Regions from separate parts of the Streptomyces sp. NPDC020875 genome, predicted to be linked through region 2. Evidence: riboswitches for the same ligand, from Rfam matches in the RefSeq annotation. Region 2 holds a riboswitch; each other region holds the start of a gene.
The links. A riboswitch is a leader RNA that binds a small molecule or an ion and turns the genes downstream of it on or off. The one in region 2 is predicted to bind cobalamin.

Region 1 (9,978 bases), on a different contig from region 2:
TCCAGCATGTTGTTCACCCGGCCGAACCCGGTGGACAGGTCGAGCCGGGCCGGGACGCCCTCCCCGATGCCGATCTCCAGATCGCCGGTGGCCGCCTTGAGGGCGACCGTGCCGCGGACGACCTCGCCGATCCGGACGCTGCCGTTGGCGGTCTCCGCCTCGGTCCGGTCGCCGAGCGCCCGGTCGACGGAGATGTCCCCGTTGGCGCAGCGGATCCTGGCGGTCCCGGCGACCGTGCCGATATCGGTCCGGCCGTTGGAGTTCTTCGCCACGGCCGCGCCCTCGACCTCGCCGATCCGGATCCGTCCGGTGCCGGTGTCGACATCGGCGTCGCCGTCGACCCGGCGGACGGTGAGATGGCCGCCGCCGGTCTTCAGCCGCAGCGGACCGACCTCGTCGAGCTGGACATGGCCGACGGCGGTCTTGTAGCCGCACTCCCCGAGCCGGCCGGTGCCGCGCAGATCCGCCGCCTCCGCCTCGCCGCGGACCCGGGAGCCCAGAGGCAGCACGATGGAGACGTCCACCGAGCGGGTCTTGCGGGAGAACTCCAGCTTCTTGGTCTTGGGGGTGGTGATCACCAGGACGCCGTCGGCGAAGTCGACGCCCGCCTGCTCCGCGGCCTTCACATCGGAGGCATCGGACTCGTCGGTCGGCCGTACCTCGACGACGGTGTCGGTACGGTCCTCGGCGACGATCTGGACATCGCCGACGCCCATGTCGATCGTGACGGTGATCGGCTTCGGAGTCTCGAATACAGGCACGGCTGCCCCTTCTCGGACGTCCGGTGGGTCTCCCCGTGGTACCGGACGAAACAGACGACGGTCGGTTCGGTTCAGCGTGCCCGGAAGGTGCTCGGCACCGGCCCCGTACGGCTCGCCGACCGGCGTGCCGCGGAGTCCGGGCCGGGCCCCTCGCACCGGCGACCCATCCCCATGGCGCCATTATGGCGCAGACGTTGCGCCATCACAAGCGGGGGTGGTCCGGAAGCCGGTCGCGGCGTGTCGGACGGTACGCCGGGCGGGCCGCCGGACATCTGTCGGGCACCCGCGACGCACTGACCGCGACCGACCCCGGGAGCGGCTTCCCAGCGGAGAACGAGCGGACGGCACCCGCGGCAACGGCCTGATCGCCGACCGGCCGGATTACCCGGATTCGAGCCGTATAGCGCCACAGTGGCGCCATGGGTCCACGGCGCCGTCGCCGCAGTCGGCCCCGGGTCAGTGGGAGCCGCTCCAGGGGGCCGGAACGAAGGTCCAGGTGACCTCGGCGGGCCCGGTGCCCGCGTTGCGCCAGGTGTGCGGCTCGCGGCCGGAGAAGGTCAGGGTGTCCCCGGCCGCCAGGGTCTCGGTACGGTCCGTGAACCGCACCGCGATCTCGCCGCTGACGACGTGGAGCACTTCCACATCGCAGTTGATCGTGTAGAGGTCGTCACCGCCGTGGGCGTCCGGCTCCAGCCGGGACCGCAGGATCTGGATCTTCGACTGGGCACGGGGGGTGACCAGCCGGTCCTCGACGCCGTGGCCGCCCATGTTCAGGCGCGGGGCGGAGTCCAGCCGTACGACCTCGGTATCGGCGCCCTCGAAGAGCGATCCGACCGGCAGAGAGAGCACCTGGCAGAGGGTGACCAGGGACGTCACGCTCGGGGAGGTCTCGTCCCGCTCGACCCGGCTGAGGAATCCCCTGGTCAGCCCGGTGGCGGCGGCCACCTGCTCGATGGTGAGGCCCTGAGCCTTGCGGCAGGCCCGCAGCCGCGCTCCGACCCGGACCGGATCGCCGGACGGCGTCGGGTGCAGCGCTTTCATCGAAGACCTCGCGTCGTTCGTCCGATTTTCGGACGACTCTTGACAGAGTGGTCGCCCGAAGCAAACACTACCCGGAATGCAAGTTGCCTAATAAGCATTATTTGTTGTGTATAGGTAACTTCCCTTCCGCACCTCCGCACCAGATCCGAGGTTCCGATGAACGCCGTCGAACCCCCGAGGCCCCCGGTCGGCCCCCCTGACGCGAGTCTCAGCCCCCGCTACGCGGGGATCGCGACCTTCGCGCGGCTGCCCCGCCTCGAAGACGTCCCACGGGCCGATATCGCCGTCGTCGGCGTGCCCTTCGACAGCGGGGTCAGCTACCGGCCCGGCGCCCGGTTCGGGCCCGCGCACATCCGCGAGGCGTCCCGGCTGCTGCGGCCGTACAACCCGGCGCAGGACGTGGAACCCTTCGCCGCCCAGCAGATCGCCGACGCGGGCGACATCTCCGCCAATCCGTTCAGCCTCGACGAGGCCGTCGCCCAGATCGAACGGGCCGCGACCGAGCTGACCGCGGACGGCACCCGGCTGCTGACCCTCGGCGGCGACCACACCATCGCCCTGCCGCTGCTGCGCGCGGTCGCGCGGCACCACGGCCCGGTGGCGGTCCTCCACTTCGACGCCCACCTCGACACCTGGGACACGTACTTCGGCGCCCCCGTCACCCACGGCACCCCGTTCCGGCGCGCGTCCGAGGAGGGGCTGATCGACCGGACCGCCAGCCTGCACGTGGGCACCCGCGGCCCGCTGTACTCGCGTCAGGACCTGCGGGACGACGAACGTCTCGGCTTCGCCGTGATCTCCAGCCCGGAGATCGAGGAGGAGGGCCTGCCCCGGGCGATCGAGCGGATGCTCGCCCGCCTCGGTGACCGGCCCGTCTATCTCTCCGTCGACATCGATGTCCTCGACCCGGCGCACGCCCCCGGCACCGGGACCCCCGAGGCGGGCGGACTGACCAGCCGCGAACTGCTCGCGATGATCCGCGCCCTGCGCGCCACCCGGCTGGTCGGCGCCGATGTGGTCGAGGTGTCCCCCGCCTACGACCACGCCCAGCTCACGGCCGTCGCCGCCGCTCACACCGGCTACGAGATCCTCTCGGCGATGACGCCGGACCACCTGCCCCGCCCGGCCGACCGGCCGCACGAGCGTTAGGGGAAGGCCATGACCTTCTCGGACACCGCGACCCAGCGCGACTCCGCCATCGAACAGCACTCCATCGACTATGTGCCCTCGTCCGAGCGGCACGGCAAGGTCTGGCACCAGGGACCGTTCTGGTTCACCGGCAACTTCGTCCTGCCGACGATGGTCGCCGGGTTCGTCGGCGCCTCCATGGGGCTGAGCGTCTGGTACAGCGTGCTGGCCATCGTGCTCGGCGTCGGCGCCGGAACGTTCTTCATGGCCTTCCACGCCAACCAGGGCCCCCGGATGGGCCTGCCCCAGATGATCCAGTCCCGGGCGCAGTTCGGCAGCCGGGGCTCGACCGTGCCGTTCGCGGCGACCGTCTTCGTCTATGTGGGCTTCCTGGTCTTCGACACGGTCCTCGCCGAGCAGGGCCTCGGGCTGCTGCTGCCGGGCGGCGAGTACTTCTGGTACCCGGTACTGATCGCGGTCTCCATCGTGATCGCCGTCGTCGGGCACGACCTGCTCCACTTCGTCCAGCGCTGGCTGACGTATCTGCTGGTCGTGGTGTTCGCGGTACTGACCGTGGTGGCGATCGTCCACTTCGGCGGCGAGCCGACCCCGGCCGATGTGCCCGCGGCCACCGCGGGCTGGGACCTGACCGCCTTCCTGGTGCAGTTCTCCCTCGCCGCCGGATACAACATCAGCTACTCGGTCTACGTCTCCGACTACACCCGCTACCTCCCGGCGAAGGTGCCCGCGAAGAAGCTGATCACCGCGGTCTACGCGGGCGCCGCGTTCTCCGCCGTCTGGCTGATGTCGCTCGGCGCGATCCTCGCCAGCTATCTGCCGGACCCCGACCCCATCATCGCCCTGCGCGAGGTCGGCGATCTGCTCTTCCCGGGCTTCGGTCTGATCGTCGTCATGGCCTCGGTGCTGGCGCTGATCTCCATCATGGGCGTCAACGCGTACGGCGCGATGCTCACCGGCGCCAGCGCGCTGGACGGCTTCCGCAAGGTGCGGCCGACCGTCCGGCTGCGGATCGTCGGACTGGTCGTGGTCGGGATCGTGTCGCTGGTGGTCGCCCTGCTGATCCCGGACGACTACATCGGCAGCTTCAACAACTTCGTGCTGATGATGCTGTACTTCCTGGTCCCGTGGACGGCGGTGAACCTGGTCGACTTCTACTTCGTCCGCCGGGGCAAGTACGCCATCGCCGAGATCCTCAAGCCGGACGGCATCTACGGCCGCTGGGCCTGGCGCGGGGTCGCCGCCTACATCATCGGTTTCATCTCGATGGTCCCCTTCTTCTCGACCAGCTTCTACGTCGGCCCGGTCGCGGACGCCCTCGGCGGCGCGGACTTCTCCTTCGCCGTCGGACTGACCGTCTCCGGCGTGCTGTATCTGCTGTTCTCCCGGAACCTGGATCATGAGGCGGAGGCCGCCGCCCGCGCGGCGAGCGAGATCGAGCTGGAGGGAGCCGCCCGATGAGCGTGCCCGCACACCGCCCCGCCGACACCACCGGCACCGCTGACACCGGTGCCGCCGGAACCACCGGAGCGACCGGGAGCACGGCCGGAGGGGCCGGGGCCGGAACCGGCGGCCCCGGGGCGGTGTCCGCGAGCACGGTCACGGTCGCCGTCTGCCAGATCGCGCCGCGGGTCGGCGACCCCGAGGGGAACCGGCGGCGGATCCGTACCGCGATCGGGACGGCGGCGGACCGCGGCGCCCGCGTCGTCGTCCTGCCCGAGCTGGCGAACACCGGCTACGTCTTCACCGGCCCGGACGAACTCCGGTCCGTCGCGGAGCCGTCCGACGGCCCCACGATCAGGGAGTGGGAGGCGCTGGCCGCCCGGCACGACCTGGTCGTCGTCGGCGGCTTCGCGGAGCGCGGCGAGCACGGCGCGGTCCACAACTCCGCCGCCCTCGTCGACCGGACCGGGCTGCGCGCCACGTACCGCAAGGCTCATCTGTGGAACGGCGAGAAGACCTGGGGCTTCACCCCGGGGGACGGGCCGCCGCCGGTCGTCGACACGCCGTACGGCCGGATCGGGTTCATGGTCTGCTACGACCTGGAGTTCCCCGAGTGGGTACGGCTGGCGGCGCTCGACGGCGCCGAACTGCTCTGCGGCCCGGTCAACTGGCCGCTGTACCCGAGGCCGGAGGGCGAGCGGCCGGGTGAGATCGTCCGCGTCCAGGCCGACGCGGCCGTCAACCGGATGTTCGTCGCCGTCGCCGACCGGACCGGCACCGAACGGGGCCAGGACTGGCTCGGCGGCAGTGCGATCATCGACGCCGACGGCTACCCCGTGACACCACTGCGCCTCGGCGAGGAGGCGGTCCTCACGGCGGCCCTCCCCCTCGCCGACGCCAGGGACAAGGCCATCAGTGAACTGAACGACGTCCACGCGGACCGGCGTCCGGCGCTGTACGGACGTACCCGGGAGGAGCCGTCATGACCACCACCGTCGCCGTCGTCCAGCAGCCGCCCGCCCTGCTCGACCTGGACGAGTCGCTGCGGCGCGCCGCGGCCCACATCGCCGACGGCGCGCGGGCGGGCGCCGATCTCGTGGTCTTCCCCGAGACATGGCTGACCTGCTACCCGGCCTGGGTGTTCGGCCTCGCGGGGTGGCGGGACGCCGAGGCCAGACGCTGGTACGCCCGGCTGCTGGAGCAGAGCCCGGTACTCGACCCCGGGGGCGACGACGCCCTCGCCCCGGTCCGGGCCGCCGCCCGGGAGCACGGGGTGACGGTGGTCCTCGGCCTCAACGAGCGGGCCGCGCCCGCCTCCGGCTCCCTCTACAACTCCCTGCTGACGATCGGCCCGGACGGCGGCACCCTCAATGTGCACCGCAAGCTGACGCCCACCCACACCGAGCGGATCGTCTGGGCGCCCGGCGACGGGGCGGGACTGCGGGTCGTCGACACCCCGGCGGGCCGGGTGGGGTCGCTGGTCTGCTGGGAGCACTTCCATCCGCTGGCCCGGCACTCCCTGCACGCGCAGCACGAGGAGATCCATGTCGCGGCCTGGCCCGACATGCCGGAGAGCCATGTGATCGCGGCCCGCTCGTACGCGCTGGAGGGCCGCTGCTTCGTGGTCTCGGCCGGACTGGTGCTCTCCACCGACGACGTCCCCGCCGATCTGCTCCCCGCCTACCGGGCCGGGGTCGGTCCGGACGCGCCCGAGGACGGTCTGCTCTTCACCGGGGGTTCGAGTGTCGCGGGCCCGGACGGCTCCTGGGTGATGCCACCGGTCTACGGCGAGGCGCGGCTGCTCACGGCGACCCTGGACACCGCCGGGCGGTACGGGGAGACCCTGGACCTCGATGTCGCCGGGCACTACGGCCGCCCCGACGTCTTCTCCCTCTCCGTCGACCGGACCCGGCGCGACAGCGGGGTCGACTTCACGGACTGAGGGCGCCCGGGGCCACGGGACGCGGGGATCACGGGGACGGGGGAGGTCCGGCTGCCGGACCTCCCCTGACAGTGTGCCCGGCGGCACCGTAAGCTGACCGGCGCAGCTGGTTCGCCCCGTCAGCCGGACGGGAGCGTCGTAAGAGGGAACCCGGTGGGAATCCGGGACTGCCCCGCAGCGGTGAGCGGGAACGACCGCCGTCATACGCACTGGGCCCGGCCGGGTCTGGGAAGCGACGGCCAGTAGGTGTCCGCCGGGAATCCGGTGGATGTGCCCGCGAGTCCGAAGACCTGCCCGTTGCCCGCACGCGGACGATTCCGCGCGCGGACATCCCGGTGACCTCGTGGGCGGGTCGGCGTACGAACCAGCGGTGATCCGCGCCGAACCGGCGCGCCGGCACCGCCGGTACGTCACTCCTTCGCAGCCTCGTCCCGTCGCCGGGATCTCAGGGATTCATCTCGTGAAGGAGATCTCCGTGACATCGAAGTCCGCAGCCGCGGCGGCCCGGGCCACCGTGTACGGCTACCCCCGGCAGGGGCGGAACCGGGAGCTGAAGAAGGCGGTCGAGGGCTACTGGAAGGGCCGGACCACCGCCGACGCCCTCCGGGCCACCGCCGCCGAGCTGCGCGCCGCCAACTGGCGCGAACTCGCCGAAGCCGGTATCGACGAGGTCCCCACCGGTGACTTCTCGTACTACGACCACGTCCTCGACACCACCGTGATGGTGGGCGCGATCCCGGCCCGGCACCGTACGGCCTTCGCCGACGACCCGCTCGACGGCTACTTCGCCATGGCCCGCGGCACCCAGGACGTGGCGCCGCTGGAGATGACCAAGTGGTTCGACACCAACTACCACTACCTGGTGCCGGAGCTGGGGCCCGACACGGTGTTCACCGCCGACTTCGGACGGCAGGTCGCGGAGCTGACCGAGGCGCTGGCCCTCGGCCTGACGGCCCGGCCCGTGCTGGTCGGCCCGGTGACCTATCTGCTGCTCGCCAAGCCCGCGCCCGGGGTGGCCGGGAACTTCGATCCGCTGACCCTGCTGGACCGGCTGCTCCCCGTCTACGCGGAGGTCCTGGCCGACCTGCGGGCGGCGGGCGCCGACTGGGTCCAGCTGGACGAGCCCGCCCTCGTCCAGGACCGTACCCCGGCCGAACTCGACGCCGTCGCCCGCGCCTACCGCGATCTCGGCGCCCTGACGGACCGTCCGAAACTGCTGGTCGCCTCCTATTTCGACCGGCTCGGCCGGGCCCTGCCCGTACTCGCCGCCTCGCCGGTCGAAGGGCTCGCCCTCGACTTCACCGAGCACGCGGGCGCCCAGCTGGGCGAGCTGGCCGCCGTCGGCGGACTGCCCGGGAAGCGCCTGGTCGCGGGCGTCGTCAACGGCCGCAATATCTGGATCAACGATCTGGAGAAGTCGCTGGCCACCCTGGGCACCCTGCTCGGCCTGGCCGACCGGGTCGACGTCGCCGCCTCCTCGTCCCTGCTGCACGTCCCGCTGGACGCGGCCCTCGAACGCGACATCGACCCGCAGGTCCTGCGCTGGCTCGCGTTCGCCCGGCAGAAGACGGCCGAGATCGTCACCCTCGCCAAGGGCCTGAGCCGGGGCACCGACACCATCACGGGCGAACTGGCCGCGAACCGGGCCGCGCTGGCCTCCCGCGCGAACTCCCCCATCACTCGCGACACGGCCGTCCGCGCCCGTACCTCGGCGGTCACCGGCGCGGACACCCGCCGGTCGCAGCGGTACGGCGAACGGACCGTCGCCCAGCGCACCCGGCTCGGCCTGCCGCCGCTGCCGACCACCACCATCGGATCCTTCCCGCAGACCGGCGAACTGCGGACGGCCCGCGCCGACCTGCGCGCCGGACGGCTCGACACCGCCGCCTACGAGGTACGCATCAGGGCCGAGATCGCCGAGGTCGTCGCCTTCCAGGAGAAGACCGGTATCGATGTCTTGGTCCACGGCGAACCCGAACGCAACGACATGGTCCAGTACTTCGCCGAACGGCTCACCGGCTACCTCGCCACCCGGAACGGCTGGGTCCAGTCCTACGGCACCCGCTATGTCCGCCCGCCGGTCCTCGCCGGGGACATCTCCCGCCCGGCACCGATGACCGTCCGCTGGACCTCCTACGCCCAGAGCCTCACCGACCGCCCCGTCAAGGGCATGCTCACCGGCCCCGTCACCATGCTGGCCTGGTCCTTCGTCCGCGACGACCAGCCCCTCGCGGACACCGCCCGCCAGGTCGCCCTCGCCCTGCGCGACGAGGTCAACGACCTGGAGGCGGCCGGAACCGCCGTCATCCAGGTCGACGAACCCGCCCTCCGCGAAACCCTCCCCCTGCGCTCCGCCGACCACGCCGGCTATCTGGCCTGGGCGACGGAGGCGTTCCGCCTGACGACCTCAGGCGTCGCACCGGGCACCCAGATCCACACCCATATGTGCTACGCCGAGTTCGGCGACATCGTCCAGGCCATCGACGACCTCGACGCCGATGTCATCAGCCTGGAGGCCGCCCGCTCCCATATGCAGGTCGCCCGCGAACTCGCCGCCCACGGCTACCCCCGCGAAGCCGGCCCCGGCGTCTGGGACATCCACTCCCCCCGCGTCCCGTCCCCCGAGGAAGCGGCCCGCCTGCTGCGTACGGCCCTGAAGGCCATCCCGTCCGAACGCCTCTGGGTCAACCCCGACTGCGGTCTCAAGACCCGCGCCTGGCCGGAGACCCGCGCGACCCTGGAGAACCTGGTCACCGCGGCCCGCACGGTCCGCGCGGAACTCTCCGACGGCTGACGTACGGCCCCGGGGCGCGGGCGCGTGGACGTCCGCGCCCCAAGGGGGGCGTGCGGCGGGTCCCGGGGATGCCGCCCCGCGTCAGGTGGGACCCGCGTCGCCGGGTCGGATGAGCCGGGTCAGATGAGCCGGAAGAGGTCGGCGGCCGTCCGGACGTCCGTCAGGTCCTCGATCGAGCGGAGGTTGTCGCAGAGGGCTTCCAGTACGGAGTCGGTCCGGGCGGCGCGCGGGGCGTCCACGGCCAGGCCGAAGACGCGGAAGCCCAGCCGGGTTCTGGCCTCGTTCCAGTCGCGGGTCCACTCCTCGGTGACCTCGCACTCGTCGTCGGTGAGCATCACGATGTCGCCCCGGGCGCGGGCCGTGTCGGCGAACTCGGCCGCCAGGATGTCCCGGGCCTCCGTCAGGGGGCGCTGATAGCTGGTGCCGCCGCCGAGGAAGGTCTCCGCGAAGTCGATCACCCGGTCGATGTCGACGGGTTCTCCGGCGGGGAAGCGGAAGACCCGGAGTTTGTCGGCGGCGGCGAAGAGGATGCCGACGAAGTCGCGTTTCGCGTGGCGGGCCTGGTCCAGCAGGGCGAGGGCGCATGCCTTGGCCCAGGCTTCCCGGGGGACTCCGCCGGGCCCCGTGACGTACATGGAGTGGGAGGTGTCGATACAGGCGATCACGGCGCCCCGGCCGGTGGGGCGCTCGCCCCGGCTGTCGTAGAGCATCAGCTCACCGGCGGCGTAGCGGGCGGCGAAGACCGCGCGGAGTTCGGGCAGGCCGAGGTTGGCCAGTTCGGAGGGGATGATCCGGGAGAGGTCGTCGCCGAGGGTGACACCGACCAGTTCGCCGGTGGCATTCTCCACCTT
Region 2 (9,978 bases):
GGACGGCGTACGGGCCCGGCGGCGGTGATCCGCCGCCGGGCCCGCCGGTGCTCCCGGGGGTACGGCTCAGGGGCCGGTGTCCACCCGGTACGGCTCAGGTGCCGGAGGAGCGGCGCCGGTACGCCCACACCCCGGCGGCGGCCAGGACGGCGACACCGCCCGCCGCCGCGGCGATCACGGCACCGTTCCCGCCGCCGTCACCGTCACCGTCGCTCCGGGCGGAGCCGCCGGTCGTCCCGTGCGAGTCGTGTCCCTTCTCAGTGGTCAGCGGGCTCGCGCTCGCCGTGGCCCCGGTCTCCGGCGTCTCGGCCGTCGGCGGGGGCGTCGCCGGGGCGGACGGCGCGCGGACGGGTTCGCGTACGGTTCCGGCGGCCTTGGCCCGCAGCTTGAGGACGGGCGCCGGGTTCTCGGACTTCACCCCGGCCCGGGGCTCCTCCAGCCAGCGGGCCTGGGAGCCGTCGCCGTAGGTTTCGAGGACCCGGAAGACCAGTTCCTTCGCGTCCGGGAGCTGCTGGACGACGACGCTGTGCACCACGTCCCGGCCGACCGGCAGGGCGGCGCCGCTGATGGTGTAGCCGCCCTGGGAGTGGGTGAACTTCCAGCCCTTCGGGGCCTGCTTCAGGGTGACCGCCGCCGACGACATGTCCTGGGCGAGGGCGATCTGGACCTTCATGAGTCCGGCCTTCGCCGACTCGGCCTCGGAGGTGAAGGTGAGGGTGACGTTCTTCGCGAGGGCCCGTGGCTCGGAAGCGGTGACCCCCGCGTGGGCGGCGGCGGGGTGGCCGGTCCCGATCACGAGGGCCAGCCCGCAGACGAACGCGGCGGCGGGCGCGGCGCGCCGGGCTCGGCGGGACAGGGGCGAGCTGCTCATGGTTCTCCTCGGGTGTGTGCCGTGAAGTTGCGCGTCGGACCACCCCCGGCAAACCCCTGGCGCTGTCGGGTCCCTGCCGTGCCGGAGGTGCCGGGGACATCATTCACGACACCGCGCCCCGGGCAAAGACCCTGACCCCCTATACCCCCATGGGGTATTCTCGCATTCTCGCCAACACCCCCCAGGGGTATAGGAGGTCGAGTTGTCATGCCGAGCGATGATTTCGCCGAGGCACCGTACGCCCGGGTACGCCAGATCTTCGACCGGTTGGTCCGCGAGGGCAGGGAGCCCGGCGCCGGACTCTCGGTCTGGCGCGGGGGGCGGGAGGTGGTGCGGCTCACCGGCGGCTGGGCGGATTCCGGCCGCACCCGGCCGTTCGACGCCACGACCCTGGTCCAGCCCTATTCGCTCTCCAAACCGTTCGCCGCCGTCGCGGCCCTGGCCGCCGTCCGGGACGGCGCCCTGGAGCTGGACCGCCCGATCGCGGAGTACTGGCCGGAGTACGGGCGGGCCGGGAAGGAGCGGGTGACCCTGCGCCGGGTCCTCTCGCACCAGGCGGGCCAGCCCCGTTTCCCCGAAACCCTGCGGGGCGCAGACCCGTTCGACGACGCGGCGCTCCGGGCCGGGCTCGCGGCGGCACCGCCCGAGTACGAGCCCGGTACGGCGATCGGCGAGCACGCGCTGACGTACGGGCATCTGATCGACGGCGCCCTCAGGGCGGGCGCCGGAACGACCCTCGGCGAGATGTTCAACGGGGTCGTCCGCCCGGCACTCGGCCTGGACGCCTGGTTCGGGGTGCCGGACGGCGAACTGGGCCGGGTGGCCGAACTGGAGTACGCCGCCCCCGACTGGGCGGAGCGGCTGCCGTCCGCGCCCTGGCTGGAAATCCCGGCGGGCCCGCTGGAACTCGCCACGGTCAACTCGGCCCGGTGGCGGCGATCGGTCTTCGGCACGGTCAACCTCCACACCAGCGCCTCGTCGGCCGCCCGCTTCTTCGGCGGGCTGACCGATCCGGCCGGGCCGATGGCCGAACTGCTCGGACCCGAGGTCCACCGGGAGTTCCTGGCACCCCAGGCGACCGGTCACGACGAGGTCTTCGGTACCGAACTGACCTGGACGCTCGGACTGCTCCGGGACCGTACGAAGATCGCCAAGGGGGGCATCGGCGGCTCGGCGGGCTGGTGGTCCTCCGAACGCGGCCACGGCGTGGCCTATCTGACCCGGGGACTGGCCGACCACTCCCGGGTGGCCGAGATAGCCACAGCCCTCGGGGACGATCTGTCGGTGACACCGCTGGAGAGCTGACCGGCGGCACCCGGCGCCGGGGCGGGCCCGGCAGTCAGATGGCGTACCGCCAGACGGTGAGCATATGGGCGCCGTACCAGCTGCCGACGAGGGTCGCGACGGCGAGCACGGCCACGGCGGTACGCGTCCTCGCCCGGCCCAACACCACCGCCACCGGCACCAGGAAGATCACGGCGGGCACCAGCAGCCGCAGCTTGGAGTGGTAGTAGTTGCTCTGCGCCAGGGTCAGCACCACCATCACCGTCCCGTACACCAGCAGCGGCGGCCAGGTGCCGCGCCGCCAGGCCAGTACCGTGAGGCAGACGGCCCCCACCAGGAGGACGGCGGTACTCACCGGCACCCAGCCCTCGGCCCGTCCGGCGGTCTCCGTCAGGAACGAGAAGAACGCGGCGCCGTTGTCCCAGCGGGTCCCCCACCCGGCTTCCTGGATCACGAACCAGGCGTCGAGCTGCCCCAGCCGCTCCCCCACCCAGAGCAGATACAGCGGCGTCCCCGAACACGCCAGCACCACCCCGGCGACCCGACGCCGGCCGAGCCGCCCGTCCGCGCGCACCGCCAGCACGGCGGCGACCGCCAGCGCCACCGCGAGCGCGAAGGCCGCCGGGCGGGTCAGTCCCGTCAGCAGCCCCAGGAACCCGGCCGTCAGCCAGGCTTCCCGGTGCGCGGCGAGCAGCGCGGCGGCGGCCAGGGCGAGGAAGAGCGACTCGCTGTACGCCATCTGGAAGGTGATCGCCATCGGCTGCGCCCCGGCGAGCAGCGCGATCCCGGCGAGGGCGGTCCGCTCGTCGTACAACCGGTACAGCAGGCCGTGTACGGCGAACAGCGCGCCGAGCAGACAGAGATGCGCCAGGGCGATCGCGACCCCGCCCGCGTCGAGCCCGGTGAGCCGGTGCACGGCCCGTACCAGCAGCGGAAACAGCGGGAAGAAGGCCAGATTGTTGCCGGTCAGCTCACCGTCGTCACGGTAGTGGAACCCGGTCGGATAGCCGTCGGTGGCTATGTCGACGTACAGGGCGGCGTCCCAGGACAGCAGCCGGTCGCGCAGCGACCAGCCCGGCGGCAGCATCGCGGTGAGTACGACGAGATGGACGACGACGCTCGCGGCGTACACCCCGACCACGGCGGTCGCACGCTGCCGCCCCGCCCGCTCCCCCGCCTCCCCGGGGCCGCCGCGCGGCACGGGCACCGGCGGCCCGGCGGTCGGGCGGTCGTCGGTCAGGGACTGGTCGGCCATCGGGCTCCTCGTACGGTTCGTACGGTCGATTACTCGACACGCATACGTACGTTCGCCCCTGTGGGGTTGACACGCTGTGACGCACCTCACGAATCGCCTCCGCCGATGGAGACACCCCCAGCGCCTCGCCCCTCCGGCTGAGGCCAACTACCCGGGTCCCGCCCTGCGGCCTGATGCTGTCGGCGGTCCGCGGACCGGCCGTGGCTGGTCGCGCAGTTCCCCGCGCCCCTGGTTGCCTCTCTTGCCGCCCTCGCCGAAAGACGGGCCCCTCTTCTTCAGGGGCGATGCCTGGGAGGGCATTTAGGGCCGCGGGGAACTGCGCGACAAGCCACCGACGGCGGGTGGTCGGCAATGGTGGGTGGGGGCCGCCCACAGGTTCCGGGGTGAAGCGCTCAGCCGAAGGCGTAGGGGGCGGAAATGCGCGACGAGCCACCGGCGGGGCGCGGGCCGTATCAGGGGGGCGTCGGCATCGTACGCGAGGGGCTCGGGTGGGGTGGGGAGGACGTCGCCATCGGGGTGGGCGAGCCGGACGCGGGTTCCACCGGGCCCGGCCCCGGCCCCGCGTCCGGCCTCGCCACGAGCAGCGCCACCACCGCCGCCACCGCGCACAACAGCCCCGCCCCCGCCGCCCTGCGCCGCCGCGATCTGGCCCTGGCCCGGCCGGTGATGACCGCCGCCCCGGCGGGCCGTACCCGCCCGGCGGCCCGCGCGGCGGCCGTCCGCAGCCGGTCCGCCACCAGTTCGTCGTGGTCGGTCGTCACGGCGATCCCCCGTCCGTCGTCCGTGCAGGATGGTCGTCGATCAGTCCGGCGAGCTTGGCCCGCGCCCGGGAGAGGTGGGTCTTCACGGTTCCGGTGGAGAGCCGGGTCTCGGCGGCTATCCGGTCCACGGGCAGATCGCAGACGTAGTAGAGCGCCGCGCACTGCCGCTGCCGCGCGGGCATCCCCCGCAGCGCCCGTTCGAGATCGACGGCGCCCGGCCCGGGGCCGTCGCTGACGGCGGGGTCGCCGCGCCGCCGCCAGGCCCGCTGGCCCCGGACGACCCGCCGCCACCGGCTGACGGCGAGCCGCCATGCCACGGTCCTCACCCACGCCTCGGGCCCCAGGTCCTCGGCCAGCCGCCGCCGGTGCCCCCAGGCCCGGACGAACGCCTCCTGCACCACGTCCTGCGCCTCGTGGAAGTCGCCGGTCATGACGTACAGCTGGCCGGTGAGCCGGTGCACGGAGCGGGTGTAGAAGTCCGTGAACTCCTCCTCGGTCAAACGTCAGCTCTCCTCGCCGGTGTACGGATCCCCGCCGACGTTACGCGGCGCCGTCCGGGGCGCCGCGACGCGGGTCGCCGCCCCGGCGGGGCCGCTCCCCGGGCCCGGGGGCGTACCGCCGGAGCACGGCGTCGAAGACGGCGGCCAGCTCGGCCGCGTCCTCGCCCGCGTGGTGGGTGTGCGGAAGTCCCTTCAGTCCGGTCGCCGCCTTGATGGTGCTCTTGTGGGAGCGGCGCCATTCGGCGCCCGTCAGGCCCATCCAGTAGCTGCGGAGGTCGATTCCGGCGCCGGTGGCGCCGAAGGGGCTCGCGCCGGTGAAGCGGACGAAGTACCAGTGGACGAACATGCCGTCCCAGACGGCGGGCGCGGCGAGGAAGACGGGGCGGCCGGTCTTCCGCAGCCCGTCCACCCAGCGGGCGGCCCGGGCCATCGCCGCCTCGGGGGCGGGTGCCTCGCGGAGCAGCCGGTCGCGGTCGAGCCCGGAGACGGCGAGGGCCTCGGGGACGACTTCGTCGGAGATGGGCCGCAGTTCGGTGTAGAAGGCGAGTTCGGGGCGGCCGACGACGGACATGCCGAGGGAGAGCATGCTGTACGGCCCCGGGATGGGCCCGTCGGCCTCGACGTCCACGGCAACGTACAGCTCGGGGAGACCGGTGGCGGGCGGGTCGGTCGGACCGCTGGGTGGGTTCACGCGGCGCAGCGTAGACGGGTACGGCTCCGGCGGGCCACGGATTTGCGGACGGCCCGGCACCCGACCCCTGGCCGGGGGGACGTCACGGCCCCCGCGTCACGGTCCCGCGTCCCGTCCCTCCAGCCGCGTACCGAGGCGCAGGTTCCAGCGGCGGCCGTCGCCCGACAGGTCGGTCAGGGTCAGCGGGGGTACGTCCAGCCGCCAGAACGTCTCCGGGGGCAGGGCCAGCGCGTGCAGTACGGCCGCGCGGACGACGGCCGGTTCGGCGACGGCGAGTACCCGGTGCCCGGCGGGGCCTTCGGCGAGGCCGTCCAGCCAGCCGCCGACGCGGGCGCGGAGGTCGAGCAGTGACTCGCCGCCGTGCGGGGCCGACGCGGGGTCGCCGAGCCAGTCGGCCATCGCGTCGGGTTCCGCGCGGGCCGTCTCGTCCAGTCCGCGGCCCCGCCAGCGCCCCAGGTCCCAGTCGGCGATGCCGGGTTCGAGCCGGGGCCCGGGGCCGAGGCCGAGTTCGGCGCAGGTCTCCCGGCAGCGGGCGGAGGACCCGGCGAGGACGGTCCGTCCGGTACGCGGTACCCGGTGCGCGGCGGCGCGGGCGGCGGCCCGGCCCGGCTCGTCCAGTCCCTCGCCGGGGTCGAACCGGGCGGCGCGGACCGCCGCGGTCGCCGCCGCCGTCAGCAGGGTGACCCGTACCACCACATCACCGTCCCCTCCGGCCGCTCCTGTGGCCGTCCGTCCCATCTTCCGCCCCGGGCTCGGGATCCGGCCCCGAGTAGTCGAATACGCGCCATGGCGGCGGAGGTTCGGGCACGGTACGGTCGCGTGGACATGACGAGGATGTGATGGAAGTCCGGTGCAAATCCGGCACGGTCGCGCCACTGTGTACCCGTCTCCCCGGCGGGAAGTCAGACCCGGCGTCCTCGTCTCGGGCACCACGAACGGGACGCGTTGTTCCCCCTGGAGGTTGTCATGGCCCAGTCGGCCGTACCCGCCGCTCCGCTCACCCCCGCACCGGCCCGCACGCCGGTCGCCGTCACTCCCCTCTCCCTCCGGGAGATCGCCCCCTGGGCGCTGTTCACCGGCGTCCTGGCCCTGATCCTGCTCTACTTCGTCGGCGCCGAGCAGGGCGCGGTCGCCCTGGTCTCCGGCGAGAGCGTCCACGAATGGGTCCACGACGGCCGTCATCTGCTCGGCTTCCCGTGCCACTGAACCCCGGTACGGGAGAGAGACGGCGGATGAACCCGACGGACATCAACACCGATATCCACTCCGACACCGACACCGAGCGGCACGCCCCCGTGCCCACCGGCTCCCGGACCGTCCGGGCGCTGCTGGTCCGGGGCATGCTGGCGGGCCTGATCGCCGGGGTGTGCGCCCTGGCCGTCGCGTACTTCCTGGGCGAGGGTCCGGTCGACGCGGCCATCGCGTTCGAGGAGGCGGGCGCCCATGACCACGGCGGCGGCGAGGAACTCGTCAGCCGGGCCGTGCAGTCGACCGCCGGACTCGCCACCGGCGTCCTCGTCTTCGGGGTCGCCGTCGGCGGGATCGCGGCGCTCGCCTATTGCGCGGCGCTCGGCCGGACCGGCCGCTTCGGGCCGCGCGGCACGGCCCTGCTGGTGGCGGTCGGCACACTGCTGAGCGTCTATGTCGTGCCGTTTCTGAAGTACCCGCCGAATCCGCCCGCCGTCGGCGATCCCGACACCATCGGGCAGCGGACCACCCTCTACTTCCTCATGGTGGTACTGGGCGTGGCGCTCACGGTGGGGGCGGTGATCGCCGGCCGCGCGCTGGCGCCCCGTACCGGCACCTGGCACGCGGCGGTCATCGCGGCGGCGGGGCTGGTCCTGGCCGTCGGGCTCGCGTATGCCTTCCTGCCGTCGTTCGACGAGGTGCCGAAGGGGTTCCCGGCGGCTGTGCTGTGGGAGTTCCGGCTCGCGACACTCGCCGTACAGGCCACGCTGTGGGCGGTGTTCGGCCTGGTCTTCGGGGAGTTGGCGGAGCGGCTGCTGATCCCGGCGAAGGCCCGCCCGGCCGGGACGGGGGCGGTGGCGGCGACCGGCTGACGTTACGGGACCGGGCCCGCCCGCCCGGAAGGTCCCGGGCCTCCGAGGCGCCCGCGCGCATACCCGTGCCCCGCCGGATCTCCTCCGGCGGGGCACGGGTGCCGTCCGCCCGCGTACCCGGGTCAGCCGGTCGCGGCCGGGAAAGTCACGGCGATGTCCTCCGGCGCGATCCCGGCCGCGCCCCGGCAGACCGCCTCGACGGGCGCGGCCCCCGGTACGGCCGCCAGCCGCGCCACGACCTCCCCCAGGCACCGCTTCAACGCGCGCTGCCCGTAGTAGTTGGGGTGGAGGACCTCCCGGGCCTCGTCGGCGGGGGGTTCGGCCGCGGTCCGGGGGACGTACCGGGCCCACTCCGCCCGTTCGGCGCCGGGCGAGGCGATCGTCCCGTCGGCGGCGAAGGCGGTCCGCGCCGCCCGGCCGCCGCAGACCTGGTGGCCTTCGAGCAGCCCGCCGACGTCCACGAAGTCGGCGCCGGAGCGGCGGGCGGCGGCCCTGATCCGGTCGTTGAGCGCGCCGCCGACCCCGGTGGCGAGCCAGCGCAGATCACGGTCGTAGAAGGGGCAGCCCGCGACGCCCCAGCGGTCCCGGCCGTTCTCGTCGAGCCGGGTCGTCGCGTCCGGGTCTCCCGAGGCCAGCGGCAGCGGATACGACTGGACGACGACCCGTGGCAGCGAACCGGTGCCATCGGCCGCCGCCCGTACCGACGCGACGGCCGCCGCCACCTTCTCCCCGACCGCCGCGACGCGCTCGGCCGCCGGGCCGGTGATCCGCCGGTCGGTCGAGCAGTCGGTACGGTCGCGCCAGGCGGCGGCGCATGCCTTCATGGTGTCCGTCAGCCGGACGTCGTCACCACCGATCGAGACGACGACGGTCCGTACGTCGTACCGGGCGGCCAGCTTCCGCAACTGTTCGAGCTGCGCCTCGTGGCTCCGTACGGCCCGGGACGGCGCCTCGGCCCCGGCGGTCGAACAGGCGATGTTGTGGTGGTGGACGGTATCCGTGGTGAGGGTGAGGACATCGGAGCGGCGGCAGTCGTCGGTATAGACCCGTGGCGGTACGGCTCCGGACGCCCCGGTCCTGGTCCGGTCCGTGGCGTCGCGCAGCGCGGCCGGAACGCCGCCGTCGCCGCCGAGCCCCTCCGCGTTCCCGGCCCAGCGCGCTCCTTCCCCGGCGAGGAAGCCGTCCCCGAGCGTCACCAGCGCGACCGGCCTCGCGGGCGGCGCGGCCCCCGGTTCGTCGGCGGTGGTGATATCGGGGCGCGGCAGCCCGGGCCCCGGTTCGACGGGCCCGGGTCCCGGGGCCACCACGGGCCCGGTCGGCCTGGGTACGGGCCCGAGCCCCGGTGTCGCGGTGGCGGACGGCGACCCGAAGGCCAGGGCCGCGGGGAGCACGGCGAGGGCACCCAGTACCCCCACGGCGCTCCGCACGGCCCGCGCCACCCGCCGCCGCGCGACGGGGTCCGCGGCGCCCGCCCGGGGTGCCTCGTCGGGGAGTTCGGTCATCGCTGGAGCCTCGATCCTTGGGCCGGTACCCCCGCTGTGCTGCTCCCATTGACCGCCCCACCGGCCGCCGAGGGCTTCCGGCCACGCGTGCCGTACGACGACATCACCCGTCCGGCCCCGTCCGTACGGTGAAGCGAGGCACCCGGCAGAAGCCCCACCGGTCGCGCGACTTCACCGGCCCCGCTTCGAAGGGGCGGCTCCTCCGGACTCCGAGACGGGAAGGACCACCATGACCAGATCGAGAACCATCGCCCTCCTGACGGCCGTCGCGGCCGTGCTCGCGACCATGCTCGTGACGGCGCCGCAGGCCGCCGCGAACACCGGCCGGTGGCAGCCGTGGAACCCCGGCTGGACCACCAAATGCGGATCGACGACCCACCATCCGGTGACGACCCGCGTGATCTACCAGACCTGTTTCGTCCTCGGCAGCGCCAACTACATCCAGCCGGTTCTGGTGGTCACGAACCACGCCCCCAACGCGATCCGGATGCAAGCCGTCGTCCAGTCGACCCACGGAACGCCGACGAGCTGCCCGGACACCTTCCTCAGCGCCGGCTACTCCACCGCGTGTCTGGGGACGACCTTCCAGGCTCGGCCGGGCAGAAACGTGGGTTGGAGCGATGTCTTCCTGTACAACGCGGGCGACTGGTACCGAGGGACGACGGACGCCATCTGGCTCACCTACGCCTGACCGTCGGCCACCCGAGCCCGGACTCGGGTCCGGCGGGTTCGACCTTTCGGCCGCGCCGCCGCCCCGCCCGTGTCCGAAAGGTTCAAGACCCGGTTCCGGCCGGGCGCCTACCGTGAGCGGCATGAACGCACGACTCGACGCCATCAGCCTCGTCGTCTCCGACATGGCCGCATCACTCGCCTTCTACCGCCGACTCGGGCTCGACGTGCCCGCCGACTCCGACGGGGCCCCGCATGCGGAGGCCACCACGCCCGGTGGGGTGCGGGTGCTGTGGGACACCGAGGAGGTCATCACGTCGTACGACCCGTCCTGGACCAGGCCCGTCGGCGGGGAGCGGATCGGGCTGGCGTTCCGGTGCGAGGG
Region 3 (9,978 bases), on a different contig from region 2:
CGGCTCGTTGGCGGAGAGCGCGTCCGCGTACACCTCGGGGAACCCGCCGCCGATGACGATCCCCGACGTCCCCTCGGGCAGCTCCGTGTCCCGTACGGGGTCGAAGACGACGACCTCCGCGCCGTGCGCCCGCAGCAACTCCACGTTCTCCGCGTACCCGAAGGTGAACGCCGCGCCCCCGGCGACGGCCACGACCGCCCGCCGGGCACCCGGTCCCGCCCCGTGCCCCGGCCCGGGCACGCCCACCGGGGCGCCCCGGAGCAGCGGCCCGGGTCCGCCCGCCGCGAGCCCCGCGCCCGGGCCGCCCGCCGCACCGGCCGCCCCGGCGGCGACCGCCGTGGATCCGGCCGTCACCGGTATCGCCCCGGTGGCGACCGCCGCCGGTATGGCCGTGTGCGACGGCTCCGGCCGGGCGGACTCCAGCCGCTCCCCGGCCGGTTCCGGAGTCCACGCCGGACCGGTCAGCGGGGGAGCCGTACGGGCCAGGGCCAGCAGACCCGGCAGGTCGCAGTGGGCCCGGACCAGCGCCGCCATCGCCGACACCGCGGCCGTCGCGTCGGCGCTCCGCTCCGCCACCGGCACCAGCCCCAGATGCCGCGACGGCGTCGCCACCTCCGGCCCCCGGGGCAGCGACCCCAGCACCGGGACGCCCACCGACTCCAGCGCGTCCCGCAGCAGCTCCTCGTGCCGCGGCGACCCCACCTTGTTGAGGAGGATCCCGCCGATCCGGACCTCCGGATCCCAGGAGACGAAGCCGTGGACCAGCGCCGCCACCGAACGGGACTGCGACGAGGCGTCGACCACCAGGACCACCGGGGCCTTCAGCAGCTTTGCCACATGGGCCGTGGACGCCAGTTCGCCCTGCCCCGACGCCCCGTCGTAGAGGCCCATCACGCCCTCCACGACGGCCAGATCACACCCCGCCGCGCCATGCGCGAACAACGGGGCCACCAGCTCGGGACCGCACAGATAGGCGTCGAGATTCCGGCCGGGCCGTCCGGTGGCCAGCGCGTGATAGCCCGGGTCGATGTAGTCCGGGCCCACCTTGTGCGGGGAGACCGCGAGCCCCGACTCCGCGAACGCGGCCATCAGCCCGGTCGCCACCATGGTCTTGCCGCTGCCCGAAGCGGGCGCCGCGACGACGAGACGTGCTACCACTCGATGCCCCGCTGGCCCTTCTGACCCGCGTCCATCGGGTGCTTCACCTTCGTCATCTCCGTCACCAGGTCCGCGAAGTCCAGCAGCTCCTCCGGGGCGTTCCGGCCCGTGATCACCACATGCTGGTTGCCCGGCCGGTCCCGCAGCACCGAGACCACCTCGGCGGTGTCCACCCACCCCCAGTGCAGCGGATAGGCGAACTCGTCCAGGACGTACAGCCGGTACGCCTCCCGGGCCAGATCCCGCTTGACCTGCTCCCAGCCCTCCCGGGCCGCCTCCTCGTTGCTGAACTGCCGGTCGCGCTGCACCCACGACCAGCCCTCGCCCATCTTGTGCCAGTCGACGGCGCCGCCCTCCCCGGTCGCGCCGAGAACCTTCAGCGCCCGCTCCTCGCCGACCTTCCACTTCGCCGACTTCACGAACTGGAACACCCCGACCGGCCAGCCCTGGTTCCAGGCCCGCAACGCGAGCCCGAAAGCCGCCGTCGACTTCCCCTTGCCCTTACCCGTATGCACCATCACCAGCGGCCTGTTACGGCGCTGACGGGTGGTAAGCCCGTCGTCGGGAACGACGGACGGCTGTCCCTGCGGCATCGGCTTACGCTGCCCTTCTGCTGTCACCAGCGGTTCGAACGTCCTTGACCAGACCGGCGATCGCCTCGGCCCGCAGCCCGTCGAGCGTGACGGCGGTCCCGCCCAGATCACCCGCGAGCCGGCCGGCGAGACCCAGCCGGACCGGACCCGACTCGCAGTCCACCACCACCGACGCCGTCCCGTCGGCGGCGTACAACCGGGCCGCCCGCGACGCCAGCGCCACCGGCTCCGGACCACCGGTCGCCCGGCCGTCGGTGACCACGACCAGCAGCGGACGGCGCGCCGGATCCCGCAGCCGCTCCACCCGCAGTACGTCATGGGCCTTCAACAGCCCCGCCGCCAGCGGCGTACGGCCCCCGGTCGGCAGCCGGTCGAGCCGGGCCGCCGCCGCGTCCACCGAACTCGTCGGCGGCAGCGCCAGCTCCGCCTCCCGGCCCCGGAACGTCACCAGACCGACCTTGTCCCGGCGCTGATAGGCGTCCAGCAGCAGCGACAGCACCGCGCCCTTGACCGCGCCCATCCGCTGCCGCGCCGCCATCGACCCCGAGGCGTCCACCACGAACAGCACCAGATTGGACTCCCGGCCCTCGCGCACCGACTGCCGCAGATCGTCCCGGCGCACCACCAGACCCGGCCCGCCCCGCCCCCGGGCCCGCTGATGCGGCGCCGCCGCCCGTATCGTCGCCGCCAGATGCAGGGTGCCCAGAGCGCCCCGGGGACGACGCGAACCCGTCGTCCGGCCGTGCTCCGCCCGCGCCCGGGACCTGCGGCCCGCGGCCCCGTCGCCCGTACCGGGCACGGTCAGCGCCTTCGTACGGAACGGCTCACCGGCGGCCACCGGCCGCCGCTCACCGCCGCCACTGCCCGGCGCCGCGCCCGCACCGGCCTCCTGGGGCGCGGTCTCGCCCCCCGGCGGGGCGTCCCGCCCGTCGGAGCCGTCGGAGCCGTCGGAGCTGTCGGGCCCACTTCGCTCGACGCCCGGTTCGTCCCCGGAGCGCGGCGGAGGCGGGGCACCGCCACCGCCGTCGGGACCGCCCCCGTCCGGACCGCCGCCGTCGGGCCCTTCACCGCCGGGATCCGGCTCGTCCTCCGGGCCGTCGCCCTGATCGGCGAACTCGTCCAGCGTCCGGTCGAGTTTCTCCTCGTCCAGACCGGGCGCGTCGAACGGATTCCGCCGCCGCCGGTGCGGCAGCGCCAGCAGGGCCGCCTGCCGGACGTCCTCCTCCAGCACGTCCTCCCGGCCCGCCCACGCCGCCAGCGCCGTCGCCGTCCGGGCCATCACGATGTCCGCCCGCATCCCGTCGACCTCGAACGCCGCACAGGTCGCGGCGATCTGCCGGAGCACCCCGTCCCCCAGCCGGACCCCGGGCAGCAGCGCCCGGGCGGCCGCGATCCGCCCCCGCAGCGCCTCCTCCTCGCCCGCCCAGCGGGCGGCGAAGGCCACCGGATCGTCGTCGAACGCCAGCCTCCGCCGGACGACCTCCACCCGCTGCTCCGGCTCCCGGGACGCGGTCACCTCCACCGTCAGCCCGAACCGGTCGAGCAGCTGCGGACGCAGCTCGCCCTCCTCCGGATTCATCGTCCCCACCAGCAGGAAACGGGCCGCGTGCCGCACCGAGACGCCCTCGCGCTCCACATACGAGGCGCCCATCGCCGCCGCGTCCAGCAGCACATCCACCAGATGGTCGTGGAGGAGGTTCACCTCGTCCACGTAGAGGATGCCGCGGTGCGCGTCGGCGAGCAGTCCTGGCTCGAAGGACTTCACGCCCTCCGCCAGGGCCCGCTCGATGTCGAGCGCGCCCACCAGCCGGTCCTCGGAGGCGCCCACCGGCAACTCCACCATCCGCGCGGGCCGCTCCCCGCCGGGACCCGACTCGTGCGGCCCGTCCGGGCAGTCCGGGTAGGGGTCCCGGGGATCGCAGGAGAACCGGCACCCCGGCACCACCGCGACCGACGGCAGCAGCGCCGCCAGCGCCCGGACCGCGGTGGACTTCGCGGTCCCCTTCTCGCCGCGCACCAGCACTCCGCCGACCCGCGGCGAGACCGCGTTCAGCAACAGGGCCAGCCGTAGATCGTCCTGGCCGACGAGGGCCGTGAACGGATAGGGCGTCGTGCTCATGCCTCCCCCTCCGGGTCGTTGTCCGCTTCCGAGTCGGCCCAGTCGGCCGTGCGGTCCGTCTTGTCTGTACCGCCTGTACCGCCCGCGCCGGGTATGCCGACCGGGTCGTCCGTGGCGCTCCGCCGACGCGACGGCGCCGACTCCTCGTCCGGTACGGCGGACCCCGGAGCCCGGACCTCGCCGCCACCCGACTCCGGCTCCGGGTCCGCTCCAGTGGGCGAGGAGCCGTCCGGAACCGGGTCCGGCGCGCCCGGCGGCACGAACGGCAGGCCCGGGGGCGGCCCCGACTCGATCAGCCGGAGCAGCCCGTCCGTATCGGCGTGCTCCTCGATCAACTCGCCCAGCCGGTCCAGCTGCTCCTCGCGCAGCGCGTCGAACGAGGTGTCCGGCGCCGGGACGAAACGTCGCCCCGCCGCCTCGGCCACCCGGCGCAGAAACGCCCGGCGGAAGCCGTCGCTCTCCAGCGACCCGTGCCAGTGGGTGCCCCACACCGCCCCGACCCGGCAGCCGTCGAGAAACGGCTCACCCCCGAGGACCTCGGCCACCCCGTGATGGATCTCGTATCCCTCGACGGGCTCCCCGAGCGCCGAACCCGACGGCCGGGCCAGCGTCTTGGCGGCGGCGAACCGCACCCGGACCGGGAGCAGCCCCAGCCCCTCCACCGTCCCGGCCCGGGACTCGACGTCGTCCTCGATCAGCTCGCCGAGGAGCTGGAAACCACCGCAGATCCCCAGCACCGGCCGCCCCTCGGCGGCCCGGCGCGACAACGCGTCCGCCAGCCCCCGGCGGCGCAGCCAGTCCAGCGCCCTGACCGTGCCCCGGGTGCCCGGCACGACCACCAGATCGGCGTCCACCAGCTCCTCGGGCCGGTCCACGAACCGGACCACCACACCGGGCTCGGCGGCCAGCGCGTCGACATCGGTGAAGTTCGACATCAGGGGCACCGCGCAGACCGCGACCCGCAGGATCTCCTCGCCCACCGGCGGCGCAACCAGCGACTCCCGGACCGCGCCCCGCAGGGACACCCGCAGCCCGTCCTCCTCGTCGATACCCAGCCCGTGGGCGTACGGCAGCACCCCGTAGAACGGGCGGCCCGTCACCGACGTCAGCATGTCGAGCCCCGGCCGCAGCAGCCCCGCGTCCCCCCGGAACTTGTTGATCAGATACCCCGCCACCAGCCGCTGGTCCACCGCGTCCAGCAGGGCCGTCGTACCGAAGAAGGAGGCGAAGACCCCACCGCGGTCGATGTCGCCGACCACCAGCACCGGCAGCTCGGCCGCCCGGGCCACGCCCATGTTCACCAGATCCGTACGGCGCAGATTGATCTCGGCCGGACTGCCCGCCCCCTCGCAGATCACGGCGTCATACGTGCCCCGCAGCTCCTCCAGGCACTCCAGCACCGTGGTCAGCAGCTCGGAGCGCCGCCCGCCGGAACCGAAATACCCCCGGGCGCTCATCTCGCCGACGGCTCTGCCCAGCAGGACCACCTGGCTCGTCCGGTCGCCCCCCGGCTTCAGCAGCACCGGATTCATCAGGGCCGTCGGTTCGATCCGGGCCGCCCGCGCCTGCATCGCCTGGGCCCGGCCGATCTCGGCACCGTCCCGGGTCACGAACGAGTTCAGCGACATGTTCTGCCCCTTGAACGGGGCGACCTTCACCCCGCGGCCCGCCAGCCAGCGGCAGATCCCCGCGGTGACCACGCTCTTGCCCGCGTCCGACGTCGTCCCGGCGACCAGCAGCCCGCCGCCGCGCTTCCGCCCGGCCATCGCCGCCACCCCCTTCCGTCCTGCCCGATGCCTCCGAAGAGGCCCTGCCGATAAGTCGTGCCGTCGTCCCCGGGGACAGCGGCCGTCCGTCCGCCGCGCGTCCCGGATCTCATGTTGGACCCCGCCCGGAAATCCCGTCGGGCCCTGTGGACCGACGCCCGGTCGCGGAGAAAACCGTCACCCGCCCCGGGCAACCATCGCCCGCCCGGACGCCGTTCCGGATGTCGTGAGCCGTCGCCCCGCCGCCCTCCCGGCGATCAGCCGCCCCGCGACACATACCCCCAGCGCCAGCGCGCTCACCCGCCGCGACAGCCGTACCGCCCGCTCGATGTCCCCGACGGCGACCCGCCGGGCCCCGCCGTTCAGCACGGCCCGGTGCTCGACCCGGCCGCCGTACGCCAGCGTGCCGCCGAGCCGGACACCCAGCGCGCCCGCGAACGACGCCTCGACCGGGCCCGCGTTGGGGCTGGGATGCCGGTGGGCGTCCGCCCGCCAGGCCCGTACGGCACCCCGGGCGTCCCCGCCCGCGACCACGGCGAGCGCCGCCGTCAGCCGGGCCCCCGGGGCGCCCACCAGGTCGTCCAGCCGGGCCGACGCCCAGCCGAACCGGCGGTAACGGGGCGAACGGTGCCCCACCATCGCGTCCAGGGTGTTGACCGCGCGGAATCCGACCAGACCCGGCACTCCCGCCACCGCGCCCCACACCAGGGCGCCGACCACGGCGTCCGAGGTGTTCTCGGCGACGGACTCGACCACGGCCCGGGCGATTTCCGGCCCGTCCAGCGCCTGGGGATCACGACCGCAGAGATGGGGCAGCCGCTCCCGGGCGGCGTCGAGGTCCCCGGCGGTCAGCGCCGCGCCCACCGCCCCGGCCTCCCGAGCCAGCGACGTACCCCCGACGACGGCCCAGGTGGCGGCGGCGGTCAGGGCCACTGCGGCGGCGGGCTCCCGGCGCGCGGCCCGGGCCGCCACGGCCGCGACGGCGGCGGCGCCGCCCGCGCACCCGGCGGTGTACAGCGCGCCCCAGCCCCGGTGGTCACGCCACAGCAGCCGCTCGGCCGCGCCCGCGGCCCGCCCGAAGGCGGCGACGGGATGGCCCCGGCGGGGGTCGCCCAGCAGTAGATCGCCGAGGAGACCGGCGGTGGCGCCGATGGCGAAGACCCGGTCGGCTCGCATCGCTCAGCGCCCGGGGGAGCCGTAGCAGGCGGCAGCGGCGCGGGAGGTGTCCCGGCCGTCCGGCTGATCCCCGAAGGAGCCGGAGGAACGGGAAGAACCGGAAGGACTGTAAGAGCCGGAGGAACCGGGAGAACCGGGAGAACCGGAAGCGCCGGGGGACCCGGGTGCGGCCCCGCGAGCGGGGGCCGTGACGATGCCGCGCATGGCGAATTGTCCTCACTCAGGGTGTCCGCGCCCTGGTTCGACGTGAAACGGCGGCGAGAGTTCCTGGCTCCCGGGGATGTGCTCCCCGGTGACAGTGGCGGGACCGCGCCGGATTCGCACCGGCTTCCTCTGCTGCCTCCGTAGTGGCCCCGGCAGTCCACCACGGGGTGAGAAGGGCCGTCAACTCGCCCCTGACCTGCGACGGAGCAGTGTGCGCAGGGCCACATCCGGTGGTTGCGGCCGGGATGACGGCCGGGAATACGGAGAGCCGGGTCCGACCCGTCGGGGGGTCGGACCCGGCTCTCCGCGGCCGTGCGGACGGCCGGGGCCCGAGCTGATCGCGGAGGACCAGGGGGCCGGGGTGCTGACGGTGATCAGCGGGATCAGCAGGTCAGGAGCGACCCGCGGTGATCAGGTGACGATCAGATAGATCCCGTACCCCACCGCCACCGTGCAGAGCACGAAGCAGGCGTAGGCGCCGGTACGGGCGAGGGGCGCGGAGCCGCCGTTGGCCGCCGCGGCCTCCTGCTTGGTCAGGCCGATGACTCCCAGGGCGAACAGGCCCACGAGGAGGACGGTGCCGACGAGGCTGACACCGAAGACGGAGCCGAGGGCTTCCCAGTCGATTTTCATGGTGATACGTCCTTACACCGCGGCCGGGCTGGCCGGACCGGTCTCGGGGGCCGACGGCGCGGAAGAAGGGGTGGCGGAGGGGATGGTGGTCTTCAGCTCGCCGTCGTCGATCACACCGGCGGGCGGCGGGGTGACGGCGGCCATGGCGGTGGTGACGACGCCGGGGGACTCCTGGCCGTCGCCGGAGGCGCCGGTGCCGGTGGTGTCGTCCTCGTCGTCGTTCACGTCGTTCACATTGGTGTGGTCGACGACCTGGCGGCGCGAGACGATCCAGATCGCGGCGGAGGAGGCCACGAGGAAGACCGCCACGGCGGCGACGCCCCAGTCACCCTGCTTGGTGACGAACTCGGAGGCCGCGGCGACCAGACCGGCGGCCGGAAGGGTCAGACCCCAGGCGACGAACATCCGGGTGGCGGTGGACCAGCGGACCACGCCGCCCTTGCGGCCCAGACCGGCGCCCATCACGGCACCGGAGCAGGAGTGCGTGGTGGAGAGGGAGAAGCCGAGGTTCGAGGAGGCCAGGATGACCGTCGCGGCGCTGGTCTGGGCGGCGAAGCCCTGCTGCGGCTGGAGGTCGGTCAGGCCCTTGCCCATGGTGCGGATGATGCGCCAGCCACCGAGGTACGTACCGAGGGCGATGGCCACACCGGCGGAGACGATGACCCACATCGGAGGGTTGGAGCCGGGGGCGAGGATGTCGCCGGCGACCAGGGCCAGGGTGATGACACCCATGGTCTTCTGGGCGTCGTTGGTGCCGTGCGCCAGGGAGACCAGACCCGCGGACGCGATCTGACCCGCCTTGTACCCCTTGTCGGTGCTCTTGAGATCGGTGTTGCGGCCGATCCGGTACGTCAGCCGGGTGCCGATGTAGCCGGCGAGGCCGGCGACCAGCGGAGCGGCGATGGCCGGGATCAGGACCTTGGTGATCACCGTGCCGCCGTTGACCGAGCTGAAGCCGACGGAGGCGACGGTCGCGCCGATCAGACCGCCCATCAGGGCGTGCGACGAGCTGGACGGTAGTCCGACCAGCCAGGTCAGCAGATTCCAGAGGATGGCGCCGACGAGCGCCGCGAAGATGACTTCTGGGGTGATGCCTGCCTCGTCGACGATGCCACTGGAGATCGTCTTGGCGACCTCCACCGACAGGAAAGCGCCGACGAGGTTGAGCACGGCGGACATGGCCACCGCGGTCTTGGGCTTCATGGCGCCGGTCGAGATGGTCGTCGCCATCGCGTTGGCGGTGTCATGGAAACCGTTCGTGAAATCGAACACGAGAGCCGTCACGATCACTATCGCGAGCAGCAGCGTGATGTGTTCCATTTACCCAGGCAATCTTTGGAGGTCAGTGGCTCGCCGAAGGTAAGTAACCTGGGTGAACGGAAGGTGAACTGGGACCGGCTTGGGGGTGTATCCAAGCGGTTCTCGGCATTCCGCTTCGACTTTCGGGGGGCCTTCCGGAGGGGTGACCGCCGGTATGGCGGGCCCTCTCCGGGTGGAAAGCCTCATTCGTCCGATCTTGTGGTGATATGCATCACGGGTGCTCTGTCCCGCCGCCGCCCCGGCTGACAGGATCGCACCCATGACCGAACCGACCGTACGCGCGCCCGACGGCGCTCTCGAACACACCTGGCGGCAGCTGGTCGAAACGGCCCGCAGAACGGCCGCCGAAGGGCTGGTCGTGGGGACCTCGGGCAATGTCTCGGCCCGGGTCGGGCCGCTGATCCTCGTCACCCCCAGCGGAGTGCCGTACGACCGGCTCACGGAGCGTGATCTCACCGCCGTCGATCTCGGCGGACGCCAGGTGATCGGCGAGCTGAGGCCGACGAGCGAGCTGCCGCTGCATCTGGCGGTCCACCGGTCCCGCGACGGATCCCGCGACGGACTGGCGGTCGTCCACACCCACGCGGCGCACGCCACCGCCGTCTCCACCCTCGTCACCGAGGTGCCGCCGGTCCACTACATGACGGCGGACCTCGGAGGTCCGGTCCGGGTCGCCCCGTACGCGGTCTACGGCTCCGACGAACTGGCCCGCAACATGCTCACGGCACTCCTCGACCGGGAGGCGTGCCTGCTGGGCAACCACGGCACCGTCGCGGTCGGCGCGACCCTGGAGCAGGCGTACGACCGCACGGCCCAGCTGGAGTGGATGTGCCGGGTCTGGCTGCTCGCCGCGTCGGTCCCCGGGCTCGCCCCGCGCCTGCTCACCCGCGACCAGCTCACCGAGACCGCGACCCGGCTCCGCTCCTACGGCCAGCCGGGCTGAGCGACCGGTCCACCCGCCCCGGATGCACCTCCGCTTCCTCCGTGTCACCTGGGTCGTCCGAGGCAG

Region 1: it holds a riboswitch for cobalamin, as region 2 does, so the genes downstream of both, metE (5-methyltetrahydropteroyltriglutamate--homocysteine S-methyltransferase) here and AB0G74_RS27985 (CbtB domain-containing protein) in region 2, are expected to answer to the same signal.
Region 3: it holds a riboswitch for cobalamin, as region 2 does, so the genes downstream of both, AB0G74_RS21930 (cobalamin biosynthesis protein) here and AB0G74_RS27985 (CbtB domain-containing protein) in region 2, are expected to answer to the same signal.

What each region holds. Positions count from the first base shown of each region.
Region 1 is NZ_JBFADP010000041.1:17,729-27,706, reverse strand. Features, by position in the region: gene AB0G74_RS23240 (DUF4097 family beta strand repeat-containing protein) at 1-761, opposite strand, end outside; gene AB0G74_RS23235 (helix-turn-helix domain-containing protein) at 1,218-1,802, opposite strand; gene speB (agmatinase) at 1,959-2,951, shown strand; gene AB0G74_RS23225 (cytosine permease) at 2,961-4,409, shown strand; gene AB0G74_RS23220 (nitrilase family protein) at 4,406-5,377, shown strand; gene AB0G74_RS23215 (carbon-nitrogen hydrolase family protein) at 5,374-6,333, shown strand; cobalamin riboswitch at 6,473-6,625, shown strand; gene metE (5-methyltetrahydropteroyltriglutamate--homocysteine S-methyltransferase) at 6,809-9,127, shown strand; gene AB0G74_RS23205 (VWA domain-containing protein) at 9,247-9,978, opposite strand, start outside.
Region 2 is NZ_JBFADP010000058.1:25,942-35,919, reverse strand. Features, by position in the region: gene AB0G74_RS28020 (DUF1775 domain-containing protein) at 95-871, opposite strand; gene AB0G74_RS28015 (serine hydrolase domain-containing protein) at 1,079-2,176, shown strand; gene AB0G74_RS28010 (hypothetical protein) at 2,211-3,410, opposite strand; gene AB0G74_RS28005 (hypothetical protein) at 3,863-4,171, opposite strand; gene AB0G74_RS28000 (SigE family RNA polymerase sigma factor) at 4,168-4,671, opposite strand; gene AB0G74_RS27995 (exonuclease) at 4,712-5,362, opposite strand; gene AB0G74_RS27990 (histidine phosphatase family protein) at 5,459-6,058, opposite strand; adenosylcobalamin (AdoCbl) riboswitch at 6,178-6,318, shown strand; gene AB0G74_RS27985 (CbtB domain-containing protein) at 6,329-6,568, shown strand; gene AB0G74_RS27980 (CbtA family protein) at 6,595-7,422, shown strand; gene AB0G74_RS27975 (hypothetical protein) at 7,545-8,924, opposite strand; gene AB0G74_RS27970 (hypothetical protein) at 9,154-9,615, shown strand; gene AB0G74_RS27965 (VOC family protein) at 9,737-9,978, shown strand, end outside.
Region 3 is NZ_JBFADP010000037.1:80,451-90,428, forward strand. Features, by position in the region: gene AB0G74_RS21910 (cobyrinate a,c-diamide synthase) at 1-1,158, opposite strand, end outside; gene cobO (cob(I)yrinic acid a,c-diamide adenosyltransferase) at 1,152-1,751, opposite strand; gene AB0G74_RS21920 (putative cobaltochelatase) at 1,756-3,870, opposite strand; gene AB0G74_RS21925 (cobyric acid synthase) at 3,867-5,636, opposite strand; gene AB0G74_RS21930 (cobalamin biosynthesis protein) at 5,814-6,812, opposite strand; cobalamin riboswitch at 7,051-7,193, opposite strand; gene AB0G74_RS21935 (hypothetical protein) at 7,428-7,649, opposite strand; gene AB0G74_RS21940 (inorganic phosphate transporter) at 7,662-8,969, opposite strand; gene AB0G74_RS21945 (class II aldolase/adducin family protein) at 9,229-9,912, shown strand.